DNA from 2 places in the Rhizobium sp. BK181 genome. Region 2 is predicted to be linked to the other one. Evidence: predicted binding sites of a transcription regulator. Region 2 holds the regulator's gene; the other holds the start of a gene.
What was found. Region 2 encodes LexA, which represses DNA repair genes until DNA is damaged. Its sites were predicted from a motif close to TGTTCNNNNTGTGTTCNG; they were not measured.

Region 1: the regulator LexA is predicted to act here: its motif matches at 5,705-5,722, upstream of FHT77_RS05935 (YifB family Mg chelatase-like AAA ATPase).

Annotation. Positions count from the first base shown of each region.
Region 1 covers NZ_JACHZA010000001.1:1,176,765-1,184,356, reverse strand. The annotation lists gene FHT77_RS05965 (extracellular solute-binding protein) at 1-885, shown strand, start outside; gene FHT77_RS05960 (ABC transporter permease subunit) at 967-1,944, shown strand; gene ugpE (sn-glycerol-3-phosphate ABC transporter permease UgpE) at 1,958-2,800, shown strand; gene FHT77_RS05950 (ABC transporter ATP-binding protein) at 2,812-3,909, shown strand; gene FHT77_RS05945 (cupin domain-containing protein) at 4,003-4,512, shown strand; gene gshB (glutathione synthase) at 4,607-5,551, shown strand; gene FHT77_RS05935 (YifB family Mg chelatase-like AAA ATPase) at 5,815-7,347, shown strand; gene cysK (cysteine synthase A) at 7,397-7,592, opposite strand, start outside.
Region 2 covers NZ_JACHZA010000011.1:48,026-55,617, forward strand. The annotation lists gene pdhA (pyruvate dehydrogenase (acetyl-transferring) E1 component subunit alpha) at 1-630, opposite strand, end outside; gene FHT77_RS21680 (FtsB family cell division protein) at 777-1,097, opposite strand; gene eno (phosphopyruvate hydratase) at 1,239-2,513, opposite strand; gene kdsA (3-deoxy-8-phosphooctulonate synthase) at 2,655-3,497, opposite strand; gene FHT77_RS21695 (VOC family protein) at 3,494-4,378, opposite strand; gene lexA (transcriptional repressor LexA) at 4,579-5,295, shown strand; gene FHT77_RS21705 (ComEC/Rec2 family competence protein) at 5,276-7,592, opposite strand, start outside.

The DNA.
Region 1 (7,592 bases), on a different contig from region 2:
TTCAACTCTTCCGCTCCGATCATGTACACCAACCCGGAAGCGCTGAAGAAGGCCGGCGTCGAAGCCCCGAAGACTTGGGAAGAGTTCGAGGCGATCGCGCCGAAGCTCAAGGAAGCCGGCTATATCCCGCTCGTTCAGACGCAGCTGACTTGGGAGTTCACCGAGAACTTCTTCTCGCGCAACAATATCCAGTTCGCCACCAACAACAATGGTTACGACAGCATCGTCGACACCAAGCTGAAGGTCACCGACCCGAACCTCATCATGATGTTCGAAAAGCTGAAGGCCTGGAAGGATGAAGGCTACTTCGCCTACTACGGCGCCGGCTGGAACGACAACCAGAAGCCCTTCGAAGAAGGCAAGGTCGCTCTGTGGATCGGTTCCTCGGGCTCCTTCGGCGGCCTGAAGAAGACCGCAACCATGCCTTTCTCCGCAACCTTCCTGCCTTACTGGAACTCGATCAGCGGCGCTGGCAAGAACACCTTCATCGGTGGCGCCGCACTCTTCGCGATGGCCGGCAAGCCGGAAGCCGAAAACAAGTGCGTTGCCGACTTCTTCCAGTTCCTGACCTCACCTGAGATCCAGAAGTTCTACCACCAGGCAACCGGCTACGTCGCCATCACCGAAGCAGCCTACGATCTCGCCAAGAAGGAAGGCTACTACGAGAAGGAGCCTGTCGCCGAAGTCGGTATCAAGCAGCTGAAGCTGGAAGGCGGCGAGTGGTCGAAGGGCTATCGCCTCGGCTTCTACCCGCAGATCCGCTCGATCATGGAGCGCGAATACAACCGCATCTTCGCTGGTGAAACCACCGTCAAGGACGCGTTCGACACCATCGAGAAGGAAGGCAACGAACTTCTCGCCCGCTTCGCGAAGACCGCTGGCTGATCCAAGCCGCGTCGACCATGACAGTCAACATGGACCTCCCTTCTCCGGAAGGGAGGTCCTATCAGCGATAGAGGACCGCGCGTGGCCTATACTCCATCCCAACCCCGCTTCGGCCGGTTCATTCCGGGCCTCGCGGCAGGCGCCAGGAAACCGGCAGCCGCTGCCGAGCCATCGGGCGCCAAGCGCGTCCAGTTCTCGCCCTCGCTCATCCCCTATCTGTTTCTGGCGCCGCAGCTCGCGGTGATCTTCATTTTCTTCTACTGGCCGTCCGTGCAGGCGGTGCAGTCGTCCTTCTATATCGAGGACCCGTTCGGCTTCGGCTCGACCTTCGTCGGCTTCGCCAACTATACGGACGCGATCTTCAGCCCCGAATATCTGAGCATCGCCAAGTTCACGGTCGTCTTCACGGCGCTGGTGACCTTCTTCTCGCTGGCGCTCGGCCTGCTGCTGGCGGTCAAGGCCGATGCCGTCATTCGCGGCAGCTCCGCCTACAAGACACTGCTGATCTCGGTCTACGCGATCGCCCCGCCGGTTGCTGGCCTGATCGGCATGATGTTCTTCGACCTGCACATCGGGCCCTTCGTCAAGCTGGCGGCCTGGTTCGGCTGGGACATGCAGGTCGGTCTCGATTACTACGACACCGCCTTTGCGCTGATCGTCGTCGCGGTCTGGAAGCAGATCCCCTACAACTTCATCTTCTTCCTGTCCGGTCTTCAGGGCGTGCCGGTCTCCGTGCGCGAAGCCGCCACCATCGACTGCCGCTCCGGCTTCCGCCGGTTCTGGACGGTGACGCTGCCGCTATTGGCGCCGACCGCCTTCTTTCTGCTGATCATCAACATCACCTACGCCCTGTTCGACACCTTCGGCGTCATCGACGTGATGGTGAAGGACAAGCCGGCCAACAATCCGATCACCCTTGTCTACAAGGTCTACATGGACGGCTTCCGCGGCAATGACATCGGCAGCTCCTCGGCGCAGTCGGTTATCCTGATGATCGTTGTCTTCGTCCTGACCATCATCCAGTTCCGCTTCATCGAGAAGCGCATCCACTACACGTGAGAGGGGACGACCAATGTACAAGACGAAACCCCTCGACCATCTGATCCTGATCCTCGGCTCGCTGTTCCTGATCGTGCCCGTGATCGTGGCCTTCATGACCTCGACGCACGAGGCGGCTGAAATCCACACTAAAGGCCTGATGCTGCTCCCTGGCGACAATTTCGTCGGCACCTATGAGAAGGTCCTGACCCAGAAGGGCGGCTTCACCGGCCAGGTCACCGGCCTCAACATGGTGCTGAACTCGCTCATCCTCGGCATCGGCTTTGCCGTCGGCAAGATCGTGCTGTCGATGATGGCGGCCTACGCCATCGTCTACTTCCGTTTTCGCTTCGCGACGCTCGCCTTCTGGATCATCTTCACGACGCTGCTCTTGCCGCTCGAAGTCCGCATCATGCCGTCCTACGAGGTGATGAGCAAACTCGGGCTGCTGAACACTTACACCGGCCTGATCGTGCCGCTGCTCGCCTCGGCGACCGGCACCTTCTATTTCCGCCAGTTCTTCAAGTCCGTTCCCGAAGAATTGCTGGAGGCCGCCCGCATCGATGGCGCCGGGCCGTTCAAGTTCTTCGTCGACATCCTGATCCCGCTGTCGCGCACCATGATGGCGGCGATCTTCATCATCATGTTCGTCTATGGCTGGAACCAGTATCTCTGGCCGATGCTGATGACCACCGACGAGAGCTTCTTCACGCTCATGCGCGGCATCAAGTCGATCCTGCAGGTCTGGGTCGGTTCGCAAATTCCCGATTACAACGAAGCCTTTGCACTCGCCGTGCTGGCAATGCTGCCGCCGGTGCTGATCGTCGTGATTTTCCAGAGATGGTTCATCAAGGGCCTCACCGAGAGCGATAAGTAAGGAAGAGAAACATGGCACGGATCGAAATCTCGAAGGTCTGCAAGGATTATCATGGCGGCGTTCGCGCCGTGAACGGCGTCGATATCTCGATCGCCGACGGTGAGTTCATCGTGTTGGTCGGCCCGTCGGGTTGCGGCAAGTCCACGCTGCTGCGCATGGTGGCCGGTCTCGAGGAGATCTCCGACGGCACCGTCAGCATCGGTGACCGCGTGGTCAACAGCGTCGACCCTGCTGATCGCGACATCGCCATGGTCTTCCAGAACTATGCGCTCTACCCGCACATGACGGTGCGCGAGAACCTGGAATACGGCCTGAAGAACCGCAAGACGCCGAAGTCCGAGATCGACGCTCGCGTCGCAGAGGCCGCCCGCATGCTGCAGCTCGAGCCCTATCTCGACCGCAAGCCTCGGGCGCTATCGGGCGGTCAGCGCCAGCGCGTCGCCATGGGCCGCGCCATCGTTCGCAAGCCGGCTGCCTTCCTGTTCGACGAACCGCTGTCGAACCTCGACGCCAAGCTGCGCGTTTCCATGCGCGGCGAAATCAAGCGCCTGCAGCGCCGCCTCGGCACCACCTCGCTCTATGTCACCCACGACCAGCTCGAAGCGATGACCTTGGCAGATCGCCTCGTGGTCCTGAGCCATGGAGAGATCGAACAGATCGGCACACCGCTCGAGGTCTATCATCGCCCGGCTTCCACCTTCGTGGCCAGCTTCATCGGCTCGCCGGCCATGAACCTCCTTAAGGGCGAGTTGCACGGCGACAAACTGGCGCTCGGTCCGAGCCTGATCGACCTTGCCGGCAGCGCGCCGACGTCGGGTCCGGTCACGGTCGGGATTCGCGCCGAAGACCTCCGCCTTGCCCGTGCCGGTGAACATGCCATGACGGTCGCGATCGACTATGTCGAAGAGCTGGGTTCACAGCGTTTGGTGCACGGAAGTCTTGGCGATCAGCAGTTGACCGCGGTCCTGTCGCCCGAGGCGGAGCTGAAGTCCGAACTACGGCTGGTCATCGGCGCAGAGCGGCTGCATTTCTTCAATCACGAGACGGGCAAGCGCATCGGCGAGCCGGCAGCTTCGCCGGCCGCCGTGGTCAAAACGGAAATCGCCTGACGCCTCACTGATCCTTAAAATTGTACGGATCGACTGTACGGTGCCTTTACGACTCTCTGCTATCCCAACACGGATTGGATAGCTGGGGGGCTCATGGGTATTCATATGATGCTGGCAAGCGTGGTCGCGATGGCGGCGCGCGTGGTGCCCTTTCCGAGCCTGCCGCAGCCGCAAGCAAAGACATTCGTGGCGAAGTCCGGCGATACTTTCGACATGCGCGCGACGCCGATCAATCCCGATTGGGTGATCAGCGGTAACCCTGAGGCGCGCACCGGCGAGCATTCACGCAGCAATGACGATGGAGCCTATACGGCGATCTGGGATTGCACGGCCGGCGAATTCCGTTGGCACTTCTACTGGGACGAAACGGTGATGATCCTCGAAGGCGGCGTCCATATCGTTGCCGGGGACGGCACGGAGCGGACACTGCAAGCCGGCGATGTTGCCTTCTTCGCTGCGGGCACCTGGGCCAGCTGGCGCGTGGACAGTTACGTGCGCAAGGTTGCGTTCCTGAGGAAGCCGTTCCCGAAGCCGGTCGCGCTCGCCTACCGGCTGAAGAGCCTGTTGCGCGGCGAGGTCCAAAAGAGCGGCATCGCCGCCTGACGATTTCCGGTCCCGCCACAACGAAGCCGTTGATTGGCGTTGCTTTCGGGGCATCTGCAGCCTACATCTGTCCGGCATCAGCTAAGGGACGGAAATGGCTAAGATCAGAAACGTAGCGGTCCAGATGGATCATGTCGCCGGCATCAATATCGCGGGCGATTCCACCTTTGCGATGAGCCTGGAAGCGCAGGCCCGCGGCTACAAGCTTTTCCATTACACGCCTGAGCGCCTGAGCTTCCGGGACGGCAATCTGTACGCCACGGTGGAGCCGATGGTGTTGCGCGACGTCAAGGGTGATCATTTCGAGCTCGGGGCGCCCGAACGCGTCGACCTTTCCACCATGGACGTGATCCTGCTGCGCCAGGATCCGCCGTTCGACATGGCCTATATCACCTCGACCCACCTGCTGGAGCGGATCCATCCGAAGACGCTGGTCGTCAATGATCCGGCCTGGGTTCGGAACTCTCCCGAAAAGATCTTCGTCACCGAATTTGCCGATCTGATGCCGAAGACGCTGATCACCAAGGATGCAGCGGAAATTCGCCGCTTCCGAGACGAGATGGGCGACATCATCCTGAAGCCGCTCTACGGCAATGGCGGCGCCGGCGTTTTCCATTCGACAAAGGACGACCGCAACCTGTCGTCCCTGCTAGAAATGTTCGGTCAACTCTTCCGCGAACCTTTCATTGCGCAGCAGTACCTTCCTGATGTTCGCAAGGGCGACAAGCGCATCCTGCTCGTCGACGGCGAGCCCGTCGGCGCCATCAATCGCGTGCCCGCCGAGCACGACAGCCGTTCCAACATGCATGTCGGAGGACGCGCCGAGGCGACTGAACTGACGGCCCGCGAGATCGAAATCTGCAAGCGCATCGGCCCTGCGCTGAAGGAACGCGGCTTCCTCTTCGTTGGCATCGACGTCATCGGCGACTACATGACGGAGATCAACGTCACCTCGCCGACCGGCATCCGCGAAGTGCGCAAATTCGGTGGTGCCGATATCGCCGCCTTGTTGTGGGATGCGATCGAGCAGAAGCGCTAGGCGCGCTTTGTGGCCGCGCGCTGGGAACGGACGCGCGGCTCTACGGACATTTCTTTCTTCAAGACATTCCCGCTCGACACGGTCGGAATAAATCGACCGCTTTGTTCTCTCGCTGCAACCTGCCACAACCTACCCACAGCGTTGGCTTGAATCTGTTCTTTTATTGTTCTTGTTTCATTCCCGTTTCTATGCAAGATTGCAATTGGCGACAATGATACGTCGTTAAACTGCAGTGTAGTGGGTTGCGGCACAGGGGATGGGGCATGGTCGCACGCGTCAACACGCTTGCATTTCAGGGCATTGAGGGTGTTCCGGTCGAGGTCCAGGTCATGGTCGCGCCCGGCCGGGTCGTCACCCAGATCGTGGGCCTTCCTGATAAGGCGGTGGCGGAAAGCCGCGAGCGCGTTCACGCCGCGCTGCACGCCTCGGGCCTGGCCCTCCCGGCCAAGAAGATTACTGTCAACCTGGCGCCGGCGGACCTGCCCAAGGAAGGCTCCCATTTCGACCTGCCGATCGCCCTTGGCCTGATGGCCGCCTTGGGCGCCATTCCCGCGGATGCGCTCTCCGACTACGTGGTGATTGGCGAACTCAATCTGGATGGGACGATCGCTCCCGTCGCCGGGGCGTTGCCGGCCGCGATTGGCGCCAACGCCATCGGCAAGGGATTGATTTGCCCGGCCGAAAGCGGCGCGGAGGCGGCCTGGGCGGGACCGGATATCGACATCCTCGCGCCGCGCAGCCTGATCGCGCTCGCCAATCATTTTCGCGGCACCCAGGTTCTCTCCCGTCCAGAACCCTCGATCCGCGCCAATACGGTCAGCCTGCCTGATCTTGCCGATATCAAGGGGCAGGAAAGCGCCAAGCGGGCGCTGGAAGTTGCGGCGGCCGGCGGCCACAATCTCCTGATGGTCGGTCCTCCCGGTTCCGGAAAATCCATGCTTGCCGCCCGGTTGCCATCGATTCTGCCGCCGCTTTCGGCCGCGGAACTTCTCGAAGTCTCGATGATTCATTCGGTAGCCGGCCAACTATCTGGCGGGAAGCTCTCGGATCGACGCCCCTTCCGTACGCCGCATCATTCCGCCACCATGGCAGCCCTCGTCGGCGGCGGCTTGCGCGCAAAGCCCGGCGAGGCGTCGCTGGCCCACCATGGCGTGCTGTTTCTCGATGAGTTTCCCGAATTTTCGCCGCAGGCGCTCGATGCTCTGCGGCAACCGCTCGAAACAGGCGAATGCATCATCGCCCGCGCCAATCATCGTGTGGCCTATCCGGCCAACATCCAGCTCGTCGCGGCGATGAACCCCTGTCGCTGCGGCATGGCCGGCGAACCTGGCCATAGTTGCGTACGCGGTCCACGCTGCATGACGGACTATCAGTCGCGCATTTCAGGCCCGCTGATGGATCGCATCGACATCCGCATCGATGTTCCGGCTGTCTCCGCCTTCGATCTCATTCGACCGATGCCTGCTGAAAGGAGCGTGGATATCGCCCGCCGCGTCGCCCGTGCGCGCGAGATTCAGCGGGATCGCTTCAAGGCGGCGAGCCCGGGGGCAATCGGGACCAACGCCCGGTGCTCGACCGCCATGATCGAGGCATACGCCGCACCGGATGCTTCCGGCCTGCAGTTGCTCCGCGACGCAGCCGAAAAAATGAAGTTCTCGGCGCGCGGATATCATCGGGTCCTGAAGGTCGCGCGTACGCTCGCGGATCTCGATGGCAATGAGATGGTGGGTCGCATCCACCTCGCCGAGGCGATCTCCTATCGCATCGCCGGCGAACGTCTGACCACGCCCGCCTGAAACGAAAGGGGGGCGCCCGCCGAGAGCGCCCCGCGTCAGGAATGCCGGCTTAGCCGCCAAGCCCCTCAAACAGGGCCGTGGAGAGATAACGTTCGGCAAAGGATGGGATGATCACGACGATGTTTTTCCCCGCGTTCTCCTCACGGCTGCCGATTTTGATTGCGGCGGCCAAGGCTGCGCCCGAGGAAATGCCGACCGGCACGCCTTCCAGCCTGGCAACCTCGCGGGCAAGGTCAAGCGCTTCG
Region 2 (7,592 bases):
GGTCGAGGTACCCATGGCGTAGCGGTTGTTTTCGACGATGTAGATAATCGGAAGCTTCCAGAGAGCAGCCATGTTGAAGCTCTCGTAGACCTGGCCCTGGTTAGCAGCGCCGTCACCGAAGTAAGCGACGGAAACGCTGTCGTTGCCGCGATACCGGTTTGCAAAGGCAAGACCCGTTCCGAGCGAGACCTGAGCACCGACGATGCCGTGACCGCCGTAGAAATGCTTCTCTTTCGAGAACATGTGCATCGAGCCGCCCTTACCGTGCGAATAACCGCTGCGACGGCCGGTCAGCTCGGCCATGACGCCACGCGCGCTCATGCCGGTCGCCAGCATGTGGCCGTGATCACGATAGGCCGTGATGACCTGATCGCCTTCCTTCTGCGCCATCTGCATGCCGACGACGACAGCTTCCTGGCCGATATAAAGGTGACAGAAACCGCCAATGAAGCCCATGCCGTAAAGCTGGCCGGCCTTCTCTTCGAAGCGGCGGATCAGCAGCATATCGCGATAAGCGCTGAGCTCTTCATCACGCGTGAAATCGGCAACAGGACCACCATTGGTGGCCTTGTTTGCCGGCTTTGCGCTAGTTTTACGGCTGGAAACGGTCGCGGTTTTTCGCGGCGCCATTCAACCCTCCCTATGGGTTTGTCGGTTCTTTGGTTGGGCGTACCATAGGGAAGAAATTTCGCCACAGCAATGCCATAAATGCATGGCTCGTATTCACCAGCAATTCACTGATAAATAACGCTTTATTTGAATTAACCGAATTCCAGTTAATTGGAATAGTGATTGAATATGACGATCTCATCGGCACGAGAAACATTAAGCTGAAGACGCGCTTTCTCGTCCAGCATATCCTTGTCCATCGAACCGTCACTCAGCAGCGCGACCTGCTTTTCGAGATGCTCGCGCTTGCCTTTCAGAACCGCCAACTCCCTCTCACGCGCTATCCGCTGGCGCTCGAACCCTTCGGTTGCCCGCAGACCGTAATCACCATGAATACAATGATAGCCGAAGTAGGAAAGAAACGCGACCGTCATGGCTGGAACCACGAAACGACCGATCTTTTTCTTCTTGTGATGCTTTGTCCACATAAACGCACGCTCGAACGCATTACCTCGATGCGCTCAAGACTACCGGGCAGAGATTAACTGTCCGTTGACTATGAAAAATCAGGCAAGAAAAAACCCGCGCCTTTCGAAGGCGCGGGTCGAAGTGGTTAAAATCAGGCGCAATTAACCGCGGATGATCGAGCGGCCGGCATAGCGGGCCTGCGGGCCAAGACCTTCTTCGATGCGGATCAGCTGGTTGTACTTGGCGAGGCGATCCGAGCGCGACAGCGAGCCGGTCTTGATCTGACCGCAGTTGGTGGCAACCGCGAGGTCAGCGATCGTCGAATCTTCGGTTTCGCCCGAACGGTGCGACATGACCGCGGTGTAGGCTGCCTTGTGCGCGGTGTTGACGGCATCGAGCGTTTCCGTCAGCGAGCCGATCTGGTTGACCTTGATGAGGATCGAGTTGGCGACGCCCATCTTGATACCGTCGCGCAGGCGAGCCGAGTTGGTGACGAAGAGATCGTCGCCGACCAGCTGGACCTTCTTGCCAGCGAGATCGGTCAGAGCCTTCCAGCCGTCCCAATCGTCTTCGGCCATGCCGTCTTCGATCGAGATGATCGGATACTGGGCAGCGAGCTGAGCAAGGTATTCGGCCATGGCGCCCGGCTCCAGAGTGCGACCTTCGCCTTCGAGCACGTACTTGCCGTCCTTGAAGAATTCGGTCGAGGCGCAATCAAGGCCAAGGCAGATATCGTCACCCGGCTTGTAGCCGGCTTTCTCGATCGACTTCATGATGAAGTCGAGGGCTTCAGGGGCGCTCTTCAGGCCCGGCGCGAAACCGCCTTCGTCGCCAACGTTGGTGTTGTGACCCTGAGCCGACAGTTCCTTCTTGAGGACGTGGAAAACTTCCGAGCCCATGCGAACGGCTTCGCGGATAGAATCGGCGCCAACCGGAAGGATCATGAATTCCTGGAAGTCGATCGGGTTGTCGGCATGCGCGCCGCCGTTGATGATGTTCATCATCGGAACCGGCAGCAGGTGGGCGGAAGCGCCACCGACGTAGCGGTAGAGCGGCAGTCCGGCAGCCTGCGCAGCGGCCTTGGCAACAGCGAGCGATACGCCGAGGATGGCGTTGGCGCCGAGGCGCGACTTGTTCGGCGTGCCGTCCAGCTCGATCATGATGTTGTCGATCTGGATCTGGTTTTCGGCATCGATGCCGCCGATTGCGTCGAAGATTTCCGTGTTGGCGGCTTCGACAGCCTTTTCCACACCCTTGCCGAGGTAGCGCTTGCCACCATCGCGAACTTCGACGGCTTCATGCGCGCCGGTCGACGCGCCCGACGGAACCGCCGCGCGGCCCATGCTGCCATCTTCCAGATAGACATCGACTTCGACGGTGGGGTTGCCACGGCTGTCGAGAATCTCGCGGGCGATAATGTCGGTAATTGCGGTCATCGGCTTTTCCTACTTGAGGGTGGATAAATCGTTTGAAATCCGTCTTAATCGAAGACGCGCAAATTACAATGGCGCTTTGCGCATGCTTCGCAGCGATGTTCGTGCGTGGCCTATTACACGAACATGTCAGTCTTTTGAACGTCAGGTTTTCGCGATCGCGTCGAAGGCCAGGAGCTTTTCGAGAAGCCTCGGCATGTCCTTGAGATAGACCATGTTCGGACCGTCAGACGGCGCGTTGTCAGGATCTTCGTGCGTTTCGACGAACACACCGGCGACACCGACGGCAACGGCCGCGCGCGCCAGCGTCTCCACGAATTCGCGCTGGCCGCCGCTGGAACCACCCTGCCCTCCGGGCTGCTGCACCGAATGGGTGGCGTCGAAAACAACAGGGGCGCCCATCGCCGCCATGATCGGCAGCGAGCGCATATCGGAGACCAGCGTGTTGTAGCCGAAGGAAGCGCCGCGCTCGCAAAGCAGGATATTCGGGTTGCCGCTGGAATTGAGCTTGTTCAAGACATTCTTCATGTCCCAAGGGGCAAGGAACTGGCCCTTCTTGACGTTGATTGTGCGACCGGTTTTGGCGGCTGCGACCAGCAGGTCTGTCTGGCGACTGAGAAAGGCCGGGATCTGCAGGACGTCGACGACCGTCGCCACCTCGGTGCACTGCTCCTCGGTATGGATGTCGGTCAGGACAGGAAAACCGTATTCCTTCTTGAGGTCGGAAAAAACCTCCAGCGCCTTATCAAGGCCGATGCCGCGCTGGGCGGAGAGCGATGTCCGGTTCGCCTTGTCAAAGGAGGACTTGTAGACAAGGCCGAGACCAAGCTTGTCGCAAAGCTCCTTCAATACACCGGCGACCATGAACGCATGTTCGCGGCTCTCCATCTGACACGGTCCGGCAATCAGCGACAGCTTGCCGGTATTCGAAAAGGTGACGCGGCCGGCGCCTTCGCCGACCGCGACTTCGGAATTTGTCTGGCTCATCGTTTCTCCTCGAAGGCGAAGAGCGCACCCTGCCCGGGCGCTGCCTTCACCAGAATTCGATTGTTCTTGCGCGTGTAGGTCATCCCGTTAGCAGCCAAATGCGCTTCTGTCACGGCGAGATCACCGACCTTGAAAACAACGGCAACGCCGCGAAGGCCGCGATCGTCTGAGGGAGCAGAAATATCGAAGTAGGCATCCAGTCCATCGGGGGACAGAACGATGATCCTGGCGTTGGGCGTTGCAACACTTACACCAAAGGCCTCGTTGATCACCGTCAGGCCGTGCGCCGCCGCGCGCACAAATGGTCCAAACGCCTTTGGGTCCGGCGCGCCAAGAACGATCTCCGCGATCCCGCCCACGCCATTTGGGTGCACTTGCAGTGCCCTTCGATCGGCAGGCAGCGGATTGACCCTCTGGCAGGTGAAAAAAAAGAAATCAGGTGCGCGCAGGTCAACTGCGAACGCGAGTTTGAATGCAGCAGTGGCTTCCGAGCCGTCGGGCATCTTCATCGGCCGCTCGAACTGCAGCATCTCACCGCCGTTGATCTTCTCCCCAAGGAATCTAGCGTGGTCGCGGTCGGCGTCCCCCGTCGCGAAGACCACTGCGGACAGTCCATCCTCGCCGCATCGAAACCGAAAGGCACGGTCACGCGCGGTGAAGACGTTGCCCTTCCTCGCCGACGCCTCGTGCAGTTCAAGGCTGGCGACGCCCAGTGGCTCCAGATAAGTTTCGTCGGCGAAGAAGATACAGGCGTTCTCTGTTCCGAACGGGTGCCGCGCATCTGGCGCGACGGTGAATCCCAGCATTCCGAGGCGCTCGCGCGCAAGCCTGATGTTGGACACCGGCAGCACAATGTGGTCCAGCGGATGTGCTTCGCTCATGGCAAACTCCCCGGGGATTTGCGAAGATGTGCGCCGGGCAAGAGAACAATGCAACCCCCTTCTCCGCATTCACTCAAAAGCGACGCAAAAACTGAACAAGTTGCAGGCAAGTTTTACGAAAATTTAGGTACTTGCAGAACACATATGGAACATATAGTGTCTGTTCTGGCTTTGTTTCACAACTCTGGGGTTCAACTTCGATGCTGACGCGCAAGCAACAGGAGCTTCTTCTCTTCATTCACGAACGAATGAAGGAGTCCGGTGTCCCCCCATCTTTCGACGAAATGAAGGACGCTCTCGATCTCGCGTCGAAGTCGGGCATCCACCGCCTGATTACGGCGCTGGAAGAACGCGGCTTCATTCGCCGACTGCCGAATCGAGCCCGCGCTCTGGAGGTCATCAAGCTGCCAGAGGCATATAATCCCAGTCTCCAGCCGCGCCGCGGTTTCTCGCCGAGCGTGATCGAGGGCAGCCTTGGCAAACCTCAACCGGTCGCGCCGCCAAAGCCGGCCGCGCATGCGGACAATGGCAATTCGGCCTCTGTACCTGTTATGGGGCGGATCGCTGCAGGCGTGCCAATTTCTGCAATCCAGAACAATACGCACGACATCACGGTTCCGGCCGACATGCTTGGCCCAGGCGAGCATTATGCGCTCGAGGTGAAGGGTGACTCGATGATCGAGGCCGGCATCTTCGACGGCGATACGGTGATTATCCGCAACGGCAGCACCGCCAACGCCGGCGATATTGTTGTCGCACTTGTCGATGACGAGGAAGCAACCCTCAAGCGCTTCCGCCGCAAGGGCGCTTCGATCGCGCTTGAAGCTGCGAACCCGGCTTATGAAACGCGTATTTTCGGACCCGATCGCGTCAAGGTTCAGGGCAAGCTGGTCGGCCTCATTCGCCGCTATCACTAAAGACAGGCGGCTCTCCATCGAAGGTGCCGCTTCGCCAATTGTATGCCCGATGCCGCATCCAGGGCCGGTCAAGTGTCTTGTAGGCCGTCGTCACGACAGGCGTTCCCTGTTCGTCTATTCGTATCTCTGCCGCACCCGAGCGGCGCAAGGTTTCCCCCGTGAACAACAATGCACCTGACCGGCATTCGCTTGCGCGCAGGCGAGCGGGTGTAACGACGATGTCGGCGGTGTCGCAGGCAGCGCCGACGTAGGCGGGATCTTCGACGATCGTCAGAACGTAGCCGCTGTCGTGCGCCGCTGTGCACCAAGCGCCTTTCAGGCAGACGAAACGGTTCTCAACGCCTCTCGCAACGACCTGCCGCAACGCGTTGCGAGCGTTATGCAATTCGTCGGCCGAGAGCCTCCGAGGCTTGCCGTCGCCGTCTCGCCGGCGGACCGGTTTGACACCCTCTATCAGGAGCGGCGGCCGGGCTTGCTCCGCAACCAGAGCCCTTCGCCATTGGTCGAAAATGAAGTCGGGTGGGCGCGTCCGGTTGGAAGCAATAACCTGATTGTCGACAATCGCGACGAGACCGCCATCCTCGGCAATGATGAAATCTGGCGCCGGTCTGGACGGCGCGAGCACAACGAACAGAGTTGCCAACGCGATCGCAACAGCGCCAAGGTACCGCAGTCTGGTGCGCAGAAGCGCAAGCACGAGGAAGCCTGCGACGGCGACAGGAAAGTACCAAACCGGCAATCGACCGATATCGACGTTGCCGCCCCATCCCGAGACCATCTTTGCAATGGCGATCACAATTTCGAGCCCGAACCCGGCGATTTTCCAGGGAACGACATCGAGGCCAAACGGCGTCAGCAGCATCGCGAACATGCCCATAGGCATCACCACGAAGGAGATTACCGGCATGGCCATGAGATTTGCGGGCAATCCATAAGCGCTGAGCCGATGGAAATGTTCGACTGCAAAGAGCGCGGTCGAGAAGCCTCCGATCATTGAGGAAAGGAGGATGCCAGCAAAGAAGCGTGCGACAAAAACTACGGGCTTCACTGCCCTGACTTGCAGCAAGGGATGTTCGCGCGCGGCTCGCTTCGACCACATCGCATAACCGGCAACCAGCGCAAGAGTCGCCGCAAATGACATCTGGAAGCTCGGGCCTAGCGCCTCGGATGGAGACAAGAGCAGAATCACCCAAGCCGATAGGGCAATGTTGCGTAGACTGATTGACGGCCTGTCGAAGAATACAGCGGCCAGCATGATTGCCATCATGATGAAGGCTCGCTCTGCCGAGACCGCAAAGCCCGAGATCATGTAATAGGCTGTCAGGGCGACGAGCGCGCCAGCAGCTGCAATCTTCTTGGTCGGGTACGCCTGCGTAACGGATGGAAACAGGCTCAGCAGTTGGCGTAGGCCGACGAAGAAGATACCCGCGGAGAGCGCCATGTTGAGACCGGAGATTGCCACGATATGCGCCAGACCCGCCTGTCGCAGCGCGTCGGTGGTTTCCCGCGAGATCGCGCGCCGCTCGTCGGTGACAAGCGACGCCGCAAAGGCGCCGGTGTCGCCCGGCAGGATTCCACGGATGCGGTCTCCAATTCCGCTTCGAAGACCATCCAGCCAGTTGGCTCCGCGCTCCGAAATCGATGGTGTGCCGACCGCTGGCGGCATTGAAACGCTTGGCGAACCATAAAAGAAACCGTTCGCGCCAATCTCGTCGAAATAGGCGCTGAAGGCGAAGTCGTTGAGCCCAGGCAGCGCCGGTCCCGCAGGCGGGGTCAATCGTGCCCGTCCCGTCAACCACTCCCCGATTTCGAACGGTTCTTTCTGCCCACGCGCGACGACTGAAACCCGGTCTAGCGGCCGCCTAATCTGAGGCGACTGGGTGCCGGAAATGGAGACGATATAGCGCCAACGACCCGCGCCATCCCCCTCCCGACGCTCGACCCGACCAGTGATCGTTGTGGTGACGGGCGTATCCAGTATGACGGTCGCCCTGCTCCGCGTTTCGTATTGGGCCGAAAGCATTCCCGCGACGCAAAGCAAGCCGGCCAGTGCTGAACTCCGGACAAACGGACGCCCTTGGCCCGCCGCCATTGCAACAAGTGCCAACACAACAACCCATGCCATCAAGCGCGTCGTGGGAGGGTCACTTGCGAGTTCGAACCAGAGGACGGCGCCGGCTCCGAGGAAGACCGGCGAGAACAGAAACAACCGTCCATGTTCCATCTCCGCTGTCGCGGAACCTTGGAGCCATGAAGCCCAGTCCCGTGTCGCAGCTTTGATCCGTGTCGGCCACGCG